Regions from separate parts of the Asticcacaulis carbonis genome, predicted to be linked through region 2. Evidence: predicted binding sites of a transcription regulator. Region 2 holds the regulator's gene; the other holds the start of a gene.

The links. Region 2 encodes HrcA, which represses chaperone genes, less so after heat shock. Its sites were predicted from a motif close to GTTAGCANTCNNNNNNNNNGANTGCTAAC; they were not measured.
Positions count from the first base shown of each region.
Region 1: groES (co-chaperone GroES) is a predicted target of HrcA. The motif match lies at 4,119-4,147, and genes of this name have one in related genera.

Region 1 is NZ_JASERT010000001.1:1,703,122-1,710,794, forward strand. Features, by position in the region: gene QB905_RS08180 (glycoside hydrolase family 15 protein) at 1-1,418, shown strand, start outside; gene QB905_RS08185 (hypothetical protein) at 1,536-2,654, opposite strand; gene QB905_RS08190 (hypothetical protein) at 2,662-3,537, opposite strand; gene QB905_RS08195 (hypothetical protein) at 3,688-3,831, opposite strand; gene groES (co-chaperone GroES) at 4,181-4,471, shown strand; gene groL (chaperonin GroEL) at 4,520-6,175, shown strand; gene QB905_RS08210 (hypothetical protein) at 6,320-6,595, opposite strand; gene QB905_RS08215 (hypothetical protein) at 6,592-7,668, opposite strand.
Region 2 is NZ_JASERT010000001.1:2,444,225-2,451,897, reverse strand. Features, by position in the region: gene QB905_RS11590 (transglycosylase domain-containing protein) at 1-122, shown strand, start outside; gene QB905_RS11585 (M48 family metallopeptidase) at 152-901, opposite strand; gene QB905_RS11580 (polyhydroxyalkanoate depolymerase) at 885-2,135, opposite strand; gene rph (ribonuclease PH) at 2,266-2,982, opposite strand; gene hrcA (heat-inducible transcriptional repressor HrcA) at 3,152-4,246, shown strand; gene grpE (nucleotide exchange factor GrpE) at 4,316-4,933, shown strand; gene QB905_RS11560 (DUF6445 family protein) at 4,993-5,742, opposite strand; gene dnaK (molecular chaperone DnaK) at 6,044-7,673, shown strand, end outside.

The DNA.
Region 1 (7,673 bases), 740 kb from region 2:
CGCCCACCGGCCATTATGGCCGCGAACCGGCGCGCGAAACCTTCGGCTCCAGCCATGTGCGCTATACCTGCGGCAACCACACCCTGCGGCTGACCACCAATGCGCCGCTCAGCTATCTTGGCGACGGGGATGCACCGCCCTTCCGGCTGGAGCAGCCGCTGGCCTTTCACCTCGGCCCCGACGAGCCCTATCCCAGCGATGTGCTGGCCGATGCCATGCACATGATGCACGCCACCACCCAATACTGGCAGGCCTGGGTGCGCACCCTCACCCTGCCGCTGGAATGGCAGGAGGCGGTGATCCGCGCCGCCATCACGCTGAAAATGTGCGTCTTTGAAGATACCGGCGCCATCGTGGCGGCCATGACCACCTCGATCCCCGAAGCGGCCAATACCGGGCGCAACTGGGATTACCGCTATTGCTGGATTCGTGACGCCTATTATGTGGTGCGCGCGCTCAATCGCATGGGCGCGGCGGACATGCTGGAATCGTATCTCGTTTACTTACGCAATCTCGTTGATATGGCGGCGGGGGGGCATGTTCAGCCGCTCTATTCGGTCGGGCTGGAATCAAACCTGCCTGAGCGTATCGCGCCCGACCTCAAAGGCTATCGCGGCATGGGGCCGGTGCGCGTCGGCAATCAGGCCTATGAACATCACCAGCACGATGTCTATGGCCAGATCATCCTGCCGCTCACCCAGTCCTTCTTCGATCAGCGCCTGTTGCGCCTCGGCACCGAAGCCGATTTCCGCGCCATGGAAAAGGTCGGCGAGCGCGCCTTTGCGGTCTATGACCAGCCCGATGCCGGTTTGTGGGAGTTCCGCACCCGCGCCAGTGTCCATACCTATTCGGCGCTTCTGTGCTGGGCGGCGTGCGACCGGCTGGCCAATGCCGCCGAACGCCTGCACCTGCCCGACAGCGAAGCCCTGTGGACCGAGCGCGCCGCCATTATCCGCAAGGCCATCGAAGACAAGGCGTGGAACGCCGAACTGGGCATTTTCGCCGGTTCCTTTGGCGGCAGCGAGGTCGATGCCAGCCTGTTACAACTGTTCGAGCTGGGCTTTTTGCCCGCCGATGATCCGCGCTGCGTCGCCACCTTCAAGGCGGTGGAGCGCCAGCTTCGCAAGGGCGACAACCTCTATCGCTACGCCGATCCTGACGATTTCGGTACGCCTGAGACGGCGTTCAACTTCTGCACCTTCTGGTATATCGAGGCGCTGTACATGCAGGGCGAGATCGACGAGGCGCGCCGCCTGTTCGAAGCCATACTGGCCAGGCGCACCTCATCGGGTCTGCTGTCGGAGGACGTGCAGGTCGAAACCGGCGAATTATGGGGCAATTTTCCCCAAACCTATTCTCTGGTCGGCCTGATCACCTGCGCCACCCTTTTGTCGAAACCGTGGACGACGATACGCTAGAGCAACGAGCGTTTAATTTGACTTACAAATTGAATGCGAGATGCGGAAAAACGTAAAATGTAGAGTGGGTTGCATTCCTTTGACCGATTCAATCAGAATGCAGACCGCTCTAGAGGATCAGCCCACCTCGTCGATGAAGATGCAGGCCAGGCTCTGGTCGAAATCGTGCAGGGTGTCGGCATATTCGAGTTGCGTCATGCGCTGGCCGGGCACGCCCATGCGATAGGCCCAGAAGGAGGCGATATGGGTGAGGATGCCGACGCGCTCGCCCAGTTCGAAAAACAGCTTCGGCCCTTCGAGCAGGAAGTGGCGAAAAGGCGCCGGATTCTGGCCCTCGATCAGGGCCAGATAGGCTTCGTCATAATGGAGCAGGCTCTGGCCGACATGATCGAGCGCGGTCAGGATGCGCTGTAACAGGCGCGGGCGCACCTCGTCGAGATAGGCCTGCAAGGCCTTATCGACCATGCCCGACGCCCGATATTTCATCAGATTGTCGATCAGCGCGCGCAACTGGTCACGCAGTTCGAGATTGCGCCATTTGAAATAGAGAAAGCCGCGCCACGAAAAAATGCCGTCGCTGAACTGGCTGGAACTGAGGCGCAGCGTGTCTTTCAGCGGCTCCAGTTCGTGATCGAGCCGGTCAGCCAGAATCTTGTCAGTGAAGCGCATGGCGGCATGGCTCTGGCCACCGGTAAAGGCGATATTGATCAGCCGTTCGATCTCGGCATTGGCAAAGGCGATCATGGCGGCGATGTCGCCATTGGAAATCTTCAGATAGCAGCCCGCCGGTGATATGCCCTGCCGCGCCAGAGTTTCACGCAGGATGAACGGATCAAGCGACGGCAGGCTGTCGAGCAGGCGCAGCACTTCGAGATCGCGCTGGCCCGACACCTCCATCACATCGACAAAGGCGCGCATCTGCTTATCAAAGCCTGTCTGATTGACGAACAGGGATTCGCCGCCAAGCCGCAGATCCTGGCTTTCGAACGGCAGGATGATCTTGGTGGCCGAACGCCGTGGTTTGCCGAACAGTCCCACCTCATCGGGCCTGAGGCTGTGCTTGATCAGGATCGCCTTGTTGAGCTTGGGATTGTGAAAAAACGGCTTCAGCGCATAGTCGGGATCACGCGCGCAATGAACATAGACATGGTTGAGATTGAGGATGCGGCTGGTCGAGGCCGTTTCCGAAATATTGGCCAGGTTGCGAAAATCGCGTGAACGGCGGGCGGCGCACATTCAGGCCTTACTCCGCCAGACAGGACAGGCTGTCCTCGAAATCCATCAGCACATCGGCATAGTCGTTCGGATCGAGCAGGCCGAAATAGTCGGTGCGGCTCATCCGATAGGCCCAGAACGAACTGATATGGCCGAGAATGGCCACGCTCTCGCCCAACTCATAAAACAGGCTTGGCCCATCGAGCAGGAACTGACGGAAAGGCCCCGGATCGCCGCGTTCCACCAGCGCCCCATAGGCGGTGTCATAGATGTTGAGCGTGCGGCCGATGCTGGTAATGGCGGCGACAATGCGCTTCACAAGACGCGGACGCACCTCAGTCAGATATTCGGCAATGGCGGCTTCAGGCTTGCCGCGCGGCTGATATTTGGCCAGCCCTTCGATGACCCCCCTCATCTCTTCTTGCAGTTCAAGATACCGCCATTTGAAATAGAGGAAGCCGCGCCACGAAAAAATACCGTCGGAAAAGGCTTCATCCGACAGGCGCAGCGTCATTTTGAGCGGCAAAAGTTCGCGGTCGAGTTCATTCGACAGGATCTTGCTGGCCAGCTTGACCGCCGCTCCGTTGACCGCCTCACCAAAGGCGACACGCACCAGTTTCTCAATCTCGCTATTGGCGAAACCGATCATCTTCTGCACATCGTGCGGCGAAATCTTGAGATAGCAGGGGGCGGGTTTGAAACCATTGCGGCCCAGAAGCTCGCGCACCAGAAACGGATCGAGCGACGGGATCGAATCGAGCAGGCGCAGAATCTGGATGTCGCTGTCGCTGTTGATGTCATCAATGCCTAAAAAGGCGCGGCAGAAGGCGTCAAAGCCGACCTGTCCGACAAAGACCGAACTGGCCCCCAGTTTGAGATCGCCGGGATCAAAGGGCAGCACCACCTTGGTGGCCGTGCGACGCGGACGGGCAAACGCATCCTGCTCATTGGCGCGCAGGGTATGTTTGATGATGATGGCGCGATTGAGCCGGGTGTCGCGGAAGAACGGCTTGGCCAGATAGGCCTTGTCATTGGCCGAGGACAGATAGATCTGCTAGATCTGCGACAGGTTAAGCACGCGCGAGGTCGAGGCCGTGTCGCCCAGATTGGCCAGGCTGCGCACATCGCGGCCTTGTTTGGCGGTCTGGCCGGTGACCGGACGGGAACTGCTATTCAGCGATGGTGAGGCTGGACGCATAGTAAAAAGCTCAAGAGATGGATTGGGCGGCAGGGCTTTACGCGACTGGGTGCCGCTCAGACATTCGGGAGCGCGCCGATCAGTCTTGTTGCTTTTCAGGGTGAAGCCTCACCACCCCGAACGCACAACTTAACCTGTCATTATTTATGAAACTAAACCGTAAATAATATGTCACCATTTACCGGGCCACAGTGTTGGTTTGCAAAAAAAACCATCATAGGGCCACGAAAAGAATTTGGCGGCCCGCCCTTGACTCAACCGTGGGCCGGGACTACCTCAAGCGCGCTGTTAGCACTCGATGAAACCGAGTGCTAACACCCTCAATTGCAACTCAACCGGAGAGAATCCCATGAGCTTTCGCCCGTTAGGCGACCGTGTTCTGGTCAAGCGCGTCGAAGAAGAAGCCAAGACCAAGGGCGGCATCATCATCCCCGATACCGCCAAGGAAAAGCCACAGGAAGGCGAAGTTGTCGCCGTTGGCCCCGGCAATCGTAACGACAAGGGCGAGCAGGTTGCGCTCGACGTCAAGGCCGGTGATCGCGTCCTGTTCGGTAAGTGGGGCGGCACCGAAGTCAAGATCGACGGCGAAGACCTGCTGATCCTGAAAGAATCCGACGTTCTGGGCGTGCTGACCAAGTAAGGTCGCGCCACATCCTCAAATTTCCGCAACCATAAAGGAATACATATCATGGCTGCCAAACAAGTTCTGTTCGGTTCCGACGCGCGCGAAAAAATGCTGCGCGGCGTCAACATCCTCGCCAATGCTGTCAAAGTGACCCTGGGCCCCAAGGGCCGCAATGTCGTGCTCGAAAAGTCGTTCGGCGCGCCGCGCTCCACCAAGGACGGCGTGTCCGTCGCCAAGGAAATCGAACTGGAAGATAAGTTCGAAAACATGGGCGCGCAAATGATCCGCGAAGTCGCCTCCAAGACCAATGACAAGGCCGGTGACGGCACCACCACCGCCACGGTTCTGGCTCAGGCCATCGTGCAGGAAGGCCTCAAGGCCGTGGCCGCCGGTATGAACCCGATGGATCTGAAGCGCGGCATCGACAAGGCGGTCAGCGTCGTGGTCGAGCAGATCAAGAGCGCCTCGAAGAAGGTCACCACCAACGGCGAAATCGCTCAGGTCGGCACCATCTCGGCCAATGGCGATGTCGAAGTCGGCGAAATGATTGCCAAGGCCATGGAAAAGGTCGGCAATGAAGGCGTCATCACGGTTGAAGAAGCCAAGACCGCCGAAACCGAGCTGGATGTCGTTGAAGGTATGCAGTTCGACCGCGGCTATCTGTCGCCCTACTTCATCACCAACCCCGACAAGATGGAAGCGGTTCTCGAAGACCCGTACATCCTGGTGTTCGACAAGAAGATCTCCAGCCTGCAACCCATGCTGCCGATCCTCGAAGCCGTTGTGCAATCGGGCCGTCCGCTTTTGATCATCGCCGAAGACGTTGAAGGCGAAGCGCTGGCCACCCTCGTCGTCAACCGCCTGCGTGGCGGCCTGCGCGTTGCCGCCGTCAAGGCACCGGGCTTTGGCGACCGCCGCAAGGCCATGCTGGAAGACATCGCCGTCCTCACCAAGGGCGAAGTGATCTCCGAAGACCTCGGCATCAAGCTGGAAACCGTGTCGCTCGACATGCTGGGCCGCGCCAAGAAGGTCACCATCACCAAGGAAAACACCACCATCGTGGATGGTTCCGGTGAAAAGGCCGACATCGAAGCCCGTGTCGCCCAGATCAAGAAGCAGATCGAAGAAACCACCTCGGATTACGACAAGGAAAAGCTGCAAGAACGTCTGGCCAAGCTGGCTGGCGGCGTTGCCGTGATCCGCGTCGGCGGCTCCACCGAAGTGGAAGTCAAGGAAAAGAAGGACCGCGTTGACGACGCGCTCAACGCCACGCGCGCGGCCGTTGAAGAAGGCATCGTTCCGGGCGGCGGCACGGCCCTGCTGAAGGCTTCGCTGGCGCTGAAGGGCCTGGAAGGCATCAATGCCGACCAGACCGCCGGTATCGCCATCGTGCGCAAGGCCATTCAGGCTCCCTTACGTCAAATCGCTGAAAATGCCGGTGTCGAAGGCTCGGTGGTTGTCAATGCCATTCTGGCCAATGACTCAGCCACCTACGGCTTCAACGCCCAGACCGAAAAGTACGTCGATCTGGTGGCCGATGGCGTCATCGACCCGGCCAAGGTCGTGCGCACGGCGCTGCAAGACGCAGCTTCGGTGGCGGGCATCCTGATCACCACGGAAGCTGCTGTGGCCGAAGCCCCCAAGAAGGACGCTCCGCAAGCTGGCGGCGGCGCTGGCATGGGCGGCGGCATGGGCGGCATGGGCGGTATGGATTTCTAGTCCTCAACGGGAAAGTCCCTCGGCTTCGCCTCGGTGTACTTTCCCATTGGCCCCATATCGTGAGACGTTTTTCGGGCCAAGCCCTGTAAAACGTCTCACATGTTACATGGAAAGAGCGGGTCGCAAGACCCGCTCTTTTTTATATCAGGAGGGAAAGACTATCCCTTCGTAACCCTTTTGATCCAGTGTACAGTCTACCAGTTCTAAAAACTTTCCTTTAGTAAGGCCGACCTGCTTAGCCATTTGACCCAGTAGAGAGTCTCCAATGGTTTTATAGCTGGAACCATGACTCATTTTGGTGCGCTTTGTAGTTTTCTTACCTTCAAGGTTTGTATAAATATAATAATGATGGTCTCTATCATCTTTATAAAAGCCTTTACGCAAAAGCGCTGCTTCAATATCCGCGCGCTCTCTAGTCATGAACCTACCTTGAAATAGGAGTTTAAGGAAGCTTTCAATGCAATTGCATCCGGCGCAAGCTCATCATCTGACGCGCACGCATAGTTACGCCAAAGAACATCTAATTCTTCTAAAATAGCTGAACGTATATGGCCATAGCTTTCGCTAAACACGTCGACACCTAACAATGGATTTTGATACAAAAAAAGCCGAGTTTCATGATCAAAGGCAACTAAAATTGCCATAGACCTTGAAGCAAAAACTTTATGTTTTCCCGATTGAAATTCAGATATTGGCTCTAAGCTGGGCTCAACTTCCACTACTGAGCTAAGTTCACGAAAACCCGTGATATCTCCAGCGTTATTAAAATTGGGATAGCCAACAAGTTTTAGACGCTTTCTAACATTGGCTTGAAGCATAGGTTCTAATGGAAGCGGGTAATCCATACGAACAGCCCTACTCTGAGCAGGCTTCAATATTAAAATAGTTTGCCCATAGTTTATTGTTTGAACTTTGCCAACGACCTCCTCCGATCCGGAATCTGGAACTGGCCCAGATCGAATATGGCTTATAATCTTTCGAGCACGGTCGGCTTTAAAGGTAAAAGGCCCTCTACTTCCAGCTCGGACAGTCACATCTAGTCCACTGTCCTCGTCAGGAATTAGCCCACTCGCAGCATTTGCCAAAAACCATCGTTCTCGGGGATCAGGCAATACTTGTGCGACGAGCTCGCCGTCACCGCTATCAAACGCTTTAAGCGCTGCTAAAAGTTTAGTACGAGCCGAAAAAGCAGCGGGAGAAAAATGACCTGATTGAGAAGCAATGTTGAATGGTTGTAAATGGCTGCCAAATTTAGGAGCTTTACAAATTAATGAGTACTCTCGCTTCACCTTTGCGGTAGCCTTCAACCGCTGCCCAAGTCCTCTACCTTCAGCTCGCATACCAATTATCAACAGCATGCGTTGAAGAGCAGTTAGAGAGTTAATCACAGCGTCAGCAGGGGCGCCCCTAAGGCGCTTTACTGGATCACCATCAAACTTTAGCTGGATGTCGTCAGGTTCCCCGTTCATCGTAATTTTTTGATCTCTTGTCATTTCAT
Region 2 (7,673 bases):
TGGTCACCATGCAGCCTATTCCCAATCCGGGCGACAATAGCAGTAATAAAACACCGCCTGCCAAGAACGCCGACCCGTCGCTCGACGACATCTTCTCGCAGGCCCAGAAGAAGGCGCAATGAGAAAAAGGCTCCGGTTCCGCCGGGGCCTTTTACATATAGCGAAACAGGCTGTGGCCCTGCTCCTTCAGCCATTGTCTAGCCTGACGGTAATCCCCGCCATAAAGCTCGCTTACCGTGGCCCAGAAGGCCGGGCTGTGATCGGGATGTTTCAGGTGGCCCACCTCGTGCGCCGCCAGATAGGTCAACACCTCATAGGGAGCCAGAATCACGCGCCAGCTATAGCGGATAGCCTTGCGCCCCGGTGTGCAGGAGCCCCAGCGCGCCTTGGCGTCGAACAGCGTCACCTTGACGCCGCTGACGCCCAGTTTGGCGGCATAGAGGTCGGTTTGCGTCTGGAAGGCTTTCAGCGCCTGCTGGCGCAGATAGCGTTCGATGCGCTTTGCATAGGTTTTGGCGTCACCACTCGACACCAGCCGCCAACCGCCGTCCACGTCCTGCACCGGGCGCGGCGTAATCACACCGGCGCTTTCCGCCAGCACGACGCTGTGCCCCTTGATGTCAAGGCGCAGACCGGGCGCGAAGCTCTGCACCGGTGGCGGTGCGCGACGGGTTTTCAAAATCCAGTCGTGACGGCTGCGTGCGAACGCCACGGCATCGCCGAGCAGGCGCGGGCGCGGCGCGGTGACCACCACCTCGCCGGTGCGGCTGTCGAGGCGCAGCGAAATGCGCCGGGCGCGCGGATTGACCTTCAGGCGCAGGTTATAATCGCCGCAATCGATCACCTGATCGGGCGCAAACCCCGCTCTGGGCTTGAAAATTTCGCTAAACGACCGCGTCATGGCGGGCGATGAAATCGCGGATGCGCGGATAGATTTCCTCGCGGAAACGGCGGCCATTGAAGACGCCGTAATGGCCCGCACCCTTCTGAACGTACAGTTCCTTCATGGTTTCCGGAATATTGGAACACATCTTATGCGCCGCCTGCGTCTGACCGACGCCGGAAATATCGTCCTTTTCGCCTTCGACCGTCATCAGGGCGATGTCGGTAATGGCGGCGGTATCGACCTTGCGGCCATGATGCACCAGCTCACCCTTGGGCAGGGCGAATTTCTGGAAGACCAGATCGATGGTTTGCAGATAGAATTCCTCGCTCAGATCGAGTACCGACAGATATTCGTCGTAGAATTCCAGATGCTTGGCCGCGCCATCGCCATCATTATCGACCAGCGAATTGAAATAGTCCCAATGGGCGTCGGTATGGCGCTCCTCGTTCATGCTCATGAAGGAATAGAGCTGCACAAAGCCCGGATAGACACGGCGGCCCACGCCCGGATAGGGCGGCGGCACGGTATGCACCATATTGGCGCGGAACCAGGCGAACGGTTTTTCCTGCGCCAGATCATTGGTGATGGTGGGATTGAAGCGCGCGTCGATCGGCGAGCCCATAAAGGTCATCGAAGCCGGACGCACCGGGTCTTTGTCTTCGGCCATCAGGCAGGCCGTGGCCAGAACGGGCGGGCCGGGCTGGCAAACGGCCACCACATGGACGCGCGAGCCGATGGCAGTCAGCATATCGCGGATCGTATCCATATAGGCGTAGAAATCGAACCGGCCTTCCAGCACGGGCACCTGACGGGCATTGGCCCAGTCAGTGATATAAACATCGTGATCGAGCAGAAATTCCTGCACCGTGCCGCGCAGAAGCGTGGCGTAGTGGCCCGATAACGGGGCCACGATCAGCACGGCGGGCTGGGTCTTGCGGATACCGGCGCGGCGCAGATCGGTGACATCGCGCTGGAAGCGCAGCAGCTTCACCCACGGGCTCGACCAGTCTTCGATAATGCGCACGCGAATATCGTGACCGCCGATATTGACCTGATCTATGCCCCATTCCGGCTTGTTATAGCGTTTGGTGACATTGGAAAACAGCTCGGCTGAGGCGTAGATATTGCGCCCCATCGCCGTATCAGCGGCCGGATTGAGCTTTGATCCCCAGAAATCACGGGTGAGTTGCGCCATAGCCCGGAAAGGGGCCGCTGTATAATAGGCGTATTCGTGCAGAGAATAGAGCATGAAGGCTTTGAACTCGGTTACCGTTAACAGTCAGGCTAACACTAACATGCGATAGCTGCCAATTGATTACGACAGGTTCAATTATATTGTGATGCAGCATAAACGGCCCGGCAAGCCGCCTTTGCCCATTTTATCGCCCCAGGGCCGCCTTTTGCAGCGCAAACAATTCGCCCGTGCCTTTCAGGGCCAGATCGAACAGGGTGTTGAATTCATGACGTGAAAAGCCGCGCTTTTCGCCCGTCGCCTGAATTTCGACCGCGTCGCCGGTGCCGGTAATGACGAAATTGGCGTCGGTGTCGGCGCTGGAATCCTCGTCATAATCGAGATCGAGCACCGGCGTATTTTCATAAATACCGCATGAAATCGCCGCCACCTGATCGATAATCGGCGAGGCGGCGATGAGTTTACCGCTCACCAGCTTGTCGCAGGCCTGTGACAGCGCCACCCAGGCACCGGTAATGGCGGCGGTGCGCGTGCCGCCATCGGCCTGCAAAACGTCGCAGTCGAGCGTAATCTGGCGTTCGCCCAGCGCCTTCAGATCAACCACGGCGCGCATCGAGCGGCCAATCAGGCGCTGGATTTCCTGCGTCCGGCCCGATTGCTTGCCGGCGGCGGCTTCACGGCGCGAGCGCGTATGGGTCGAGCGCGGCAACATGCCGTATTCCGCCGTCACCCAGCCCTGCCCCTTGCCCTTGAGAAACGACGGCACGCCCTGTTCGAGCGAGGCCGTCACCAGTACCTTGGTGTGGCCGAAGGTAACAAGGCACGAACCCTCGGCATAGCGGGTGACGCCCACCTCCAGACTGACGGCGCGCATCTGGTCGGGTTTGCGGCCCGACGGGCGCAAGGTCTTGAGCGCAGCCAGGCTACTTAAAGAATGGGTGTCAACGGACGGATCGGACGACATGAGAAGCTCCTGAAATATTCCCCTGCCTAACAGCTTGAGCCACTTAAGGGGAAGGATTATTATTCGGCGCTTGGCGAAGGGCGGACGCATTTGCTAGAGTTGGCGGCATATGAAACCACCGTCCTTCCCAACCAGCCTGCTCAATTCCGCCGCCTCTTTGAGCGAGATGGACGCGCGCGCCCGCGATATTTTCCGCCAGGTGGTCGAAACCTATCTCGAAACGGGCGAGCCGGTCGGATCGCGCACCGTCTCGAAGGGCGGGGTGCATCTGTCACCGGCCTCGATCCGCAACACCATGCAGGATCTGGCCCATCTCGGCCTGTTATCGGCGCCCCACACCTCATCGGGCCGCCTGCCCACCCATCAGGGTCTGCGCCTGTTCGTCGATGGCCTGTTAGAGATCGGCGACCTGCCCGAAAACGACAAGCGTGAGATCGAGGGTCGCTTAAGCGGGCGGGGCTTAAACTTCGATCAGGCCTTGCACGAGGCCAGCCATCTGTTGTCGGGTCTGGCGGGCGGGGCAGGCGTGGTGATGACGCCGTCTTTCGAGGCGGGTGTCAAACACGTCGAATTCATCGCGCTTGGTCAGGAACAGGCGCTGGCCGTGCTGGTCTTCAATGATGGCCGCGTCGAAAACCGCCTGATGGCCTTGCAGGCGGGCATGACGCCTTCCGTGCTGGCCGAGGCGTCAAATTATCTCAACAGCCATGTGCGCGGACGCACGCTATCGGAGGCGCGCGTCGAACTGAAGGCGGAGCTGGAGGTCGAGCGGCGCAAGCTCGATGAGGCCGCGGCCACCCTGATCGAAACCGGTCTGGCCGTCTGGTCGGGCGGCAATCCGGAAAAGCGCGCCCTGATCGTGCGTGGCCGCGCCAATCTGCTCGAAGCGACGCAAAGCCTTGACGATCTGGAGCGCGTGCGCTCCCTGTTTGAGGATCTCGAACAAAAAGAAGAGCTGATCGATCTTTTGGGCGATGTGACGGAAGCGCAGGGCGTAAGAATTTTCATCGGTGCCGAGTCGAAACTGTTTTCTTTATCGGGCTCGGCTGTTATTGCAGCGCCCTACATGGTGCAGCAACCCAAGACGGGTGCGGCGAAGGTGGTGGGCGCGATCGGCGTGATCGGGCCAGCCCGGTTGAATTACGCCCGCATTATCCCACTTGTGGACTACACAGCCCGGATTCTGGGTCGGCTGCTCGAATAGGCGCGGCGACCCGACATTCCGCGACAGAGATTTTGCCGCGACAGATATTTTGTAAGGACGACTGAGACGATGAGCGACACCCCTCCCGAAACCCCGGATATGGAACAGCCCGATCTGGAGCAAGACGCCGACGCCCTGCTCAATGCCGAGCTGGAAAAGCTGTCGGCTGAAAACGCCGCCCTCAAGGAACAGGCCCTGCGTTATGCCGCCGAGGCCGAAAACATCAAGCGCCGCGCCGAACGCGAAATGAACGATGCGCGCGCCTTCGCCATCCAGCGTTTCTCACGCGATCTTTTGGGCGTGGCCGATATTCTGCAACGCGCCCTGTCGTCGGCCCCGTCTGAAATCGCCGATCCGGCCTTCAAGAACTTCCTGGCCGGGATCGATATGACCGAAAAGGAACTGGCCGGGGCTTTTGAACGCAATGGCGTCAAGAAAATCGCGCCGATGAAGGGCGACAAGTTCGATCCGCACCTGCATCAGGCCGTCACCGAACAGCCGTCCGAGGATGTCGAAGGCGGCGGCGTGATTATGGTGATGCAGGCCGGTTATGAGCTGTTTGGCCGCGTTATCCGTCCGGCTATGGTGGCCGTGGCGGCGCGTAAAGTCGCCAGCGCCGCACCTCAGCCTAACGGCTACGCCCATGACGAAGAAGATACGGGCGAGAATATCGACACCAAGGCGTAAAGCCTTATCCAGAAAAAGCCTCTGCCCAGAAAAAGCCTCTGCTATGTGCGGAGGCTTTTTTATGCCGGTTTTGGCGCGGGCTCGATCAGCGTGTTGAGCGTCAGCCGCCCGCTCAGCGGATCGTCGGTCAGGGTCGAAGCCTCCAGCAGGCCGGAATGCAGGCTGGTGCTGCGATAGAGGATCAGGCGGTTATAGACGCAATCCACACTGTCGATCATCTCGTAATGAGCGCTGTGCGGCCCGGCATAGCCGGTGGGCGGCAGGACTTGCAGCTCGGCGCGCATGGCAGCCTCATAGGCGCTGAAACGCGCTTCGTCGATATATTCATGGCCGGTCGCGGCATGACGAAAAAAGGCCGTGCCGCCTTGTGGTGCGTCTGGCCGGTCATGGCAAAGATAGTGCACCATAGCGATCATAAAGGGGTTGTTGGAATCGTGGTGCGGCACCTTTTGCACGGGCTGCAAATCGACAGGGCTGGCCTGAGCCAGAGCGAAAAAGCTGGAAGCGCGCAAAGCTATATCGGCGGGGATGCCGAACACCTGATCGAGCAGGGGGCGTAAAACCCGGCTTAAGTTTTGCGTATAGATGGGCGGCGACGGCGCATGACGGCCCGGATAGAGGGTTTGGGGCGCGCGAAAAGGGGCGTGAGCGGCCAGCGCCACCATGTCGCCGGGCGCGCTCAGGGCATGATCGATCACCACCAGAGGCTGGCGCTCATGGCCAAGGACGCGGATCTTGACATCGGCGCGCGGATTAAGGCTGAGATCGGGCGAAACTTCCATCGGCCCTGCATAATATGAATTGGCCACGATATGAATGGCCCAATATGAATTACGACCTGACAAAACCGTAAACCCAGGCCGGAAATGGCCGTGCCGACTGGTATAAAACCTTAAAAAAGTTGCGACCATTACAAAAACATGCCTTGAAGGGCACGACTCGTTTCCCATATCCGTGACAGCTTTCGGGCCTCCGGTGCGGATCACAACACGCCGGGGCTTGAAAATTCCCGCAACTTCATCTTAACGGGGATGGATAATCGCGGCGCTTGATCCTAAAAGGCCGCCTGCAAGATTATTCATTCGCCTCAACGGAGCAGATTTAAGAATCATGGCTAAAATCATCGGCATCGACTTAGGCACCACCAATTCGTGCGTCGCCGTTATGGACGGCAAGAACCCCAAGGTCATCGAAAACGCCGAGGGCGTGCGCACCACGCCGTCCGTGGTGGCCATTGTGGACGATTCAGAACGTCTGGTCGGCCAGCCTGCCAAGCGTCAGGCCGTCACCAACCCGTCCAACACCTTCTTCGCCATCAAGCGCCTGATCGGCCGCAACTTTACCGACCCGATGGTGCAGAAGGACAAGGGCATGGTGCCCTACGACATCGCCAAGGGCCCCAATGGCGACGCTTGGGTCAAGGCCCACGGCAAGGACTATTCACCGCAGCAGATCTCGGCCTTCATCCTGATGAAGCTGAAGGAAGACGCCGAAGCCTATCTTGGCGAAACCGTCACCCAGGCCGTCATCACGGTTCCGGCCTATTTCAACGACGCCCAGCGTCAGGCCACCAAGGACGCTGGCAAGATCGCCGGCCTCGAAGTGCTGCGCATCATCAATGAGCCGACCGCCGCGGCTCTGGCCTATGGCCTCGATAAGGACAATAACAAGAAGATCGCGGTTTACGATCTCGGCGGCGGCACGTTCGACGTGTCGGTGCTCGAAATCGGCGACGGCGTCTTTGAAGTGAAATCGACCAATGGCGACACCTTCTTAGGTGGTGAAGATTTCGACATGCGCATCGTCGATTATCTGGCGGATGAGTTCAAGAAGGAAAACGGCGTCGATCTGCGCACCGACAAGCTGGCCCTGCAACGCCTGAAGGAAGAGGCGGAAAAGGCCAAGAAGGAATTGTCCACCGTCGCGCAATACGACCTGAACCTGCCGTTTATCTCGATGAACGCTTCGGGCCCGCTGCACCTCAACCTCAAACTGACCCGCGCCAAGCTGGAAAGCCTCGTTGAAGACCTGATCCAGAAGACGGTCGGCCCCTGCCAGCAGGCGCTGAAAGATGCAGGCCTCAAGGCTTCGGACATCGACGAAGTGGTGCTGGTGGGCGGCATGACCCGTATGCCCAAGGTGGTGGAAGCGGTGAAAAACTTCTTCGGCCGCGAACCGCACAAGGGCGTCAACCCGGATGAAGTGGTGGCACTCGGCGCGGCTATTCAGGCCGGTGTTCTGCAAGGCGATGTCAAGGACGTGCTGCTGCTCGATGTCACCCCGCTGACGCTGGGCATTGAGACGCTGGGCGGCGTGTTCACCCCGCTGATCGAACGCAACACCACCATCCCGACCAAGAAGTCGCAGACCTTCTCGACCGCCGACGACAACCAGTCGGCTGTGACGATCCGCGTCTTCCAGGGCGAACGCCCGATGGCCGCCGACAACAAGACGCTGGGCCAGTTCGATCTGGTCGGTATCCCGCCCGCACCGCGCGGCGTGCCGCAGATTGAGGTCACGTTCGACATCGACGCCAACGGCATTGTGCAGGTTCACGCCAAGGACAAGGCCACCAACAAGGAACACTCGATCCGCATTCAGGCCAATGGCGGCCTGTCGGATGCCGACATCGAGGAGATGATCAAGACCGCCGAAGCCAATAAGGGCGAGGACGAAAAGCGCAAAGTCCTGATCGAAGCCCGCAATCAGGCCGACGCCCTGATCCATTCCACCGAAAAAT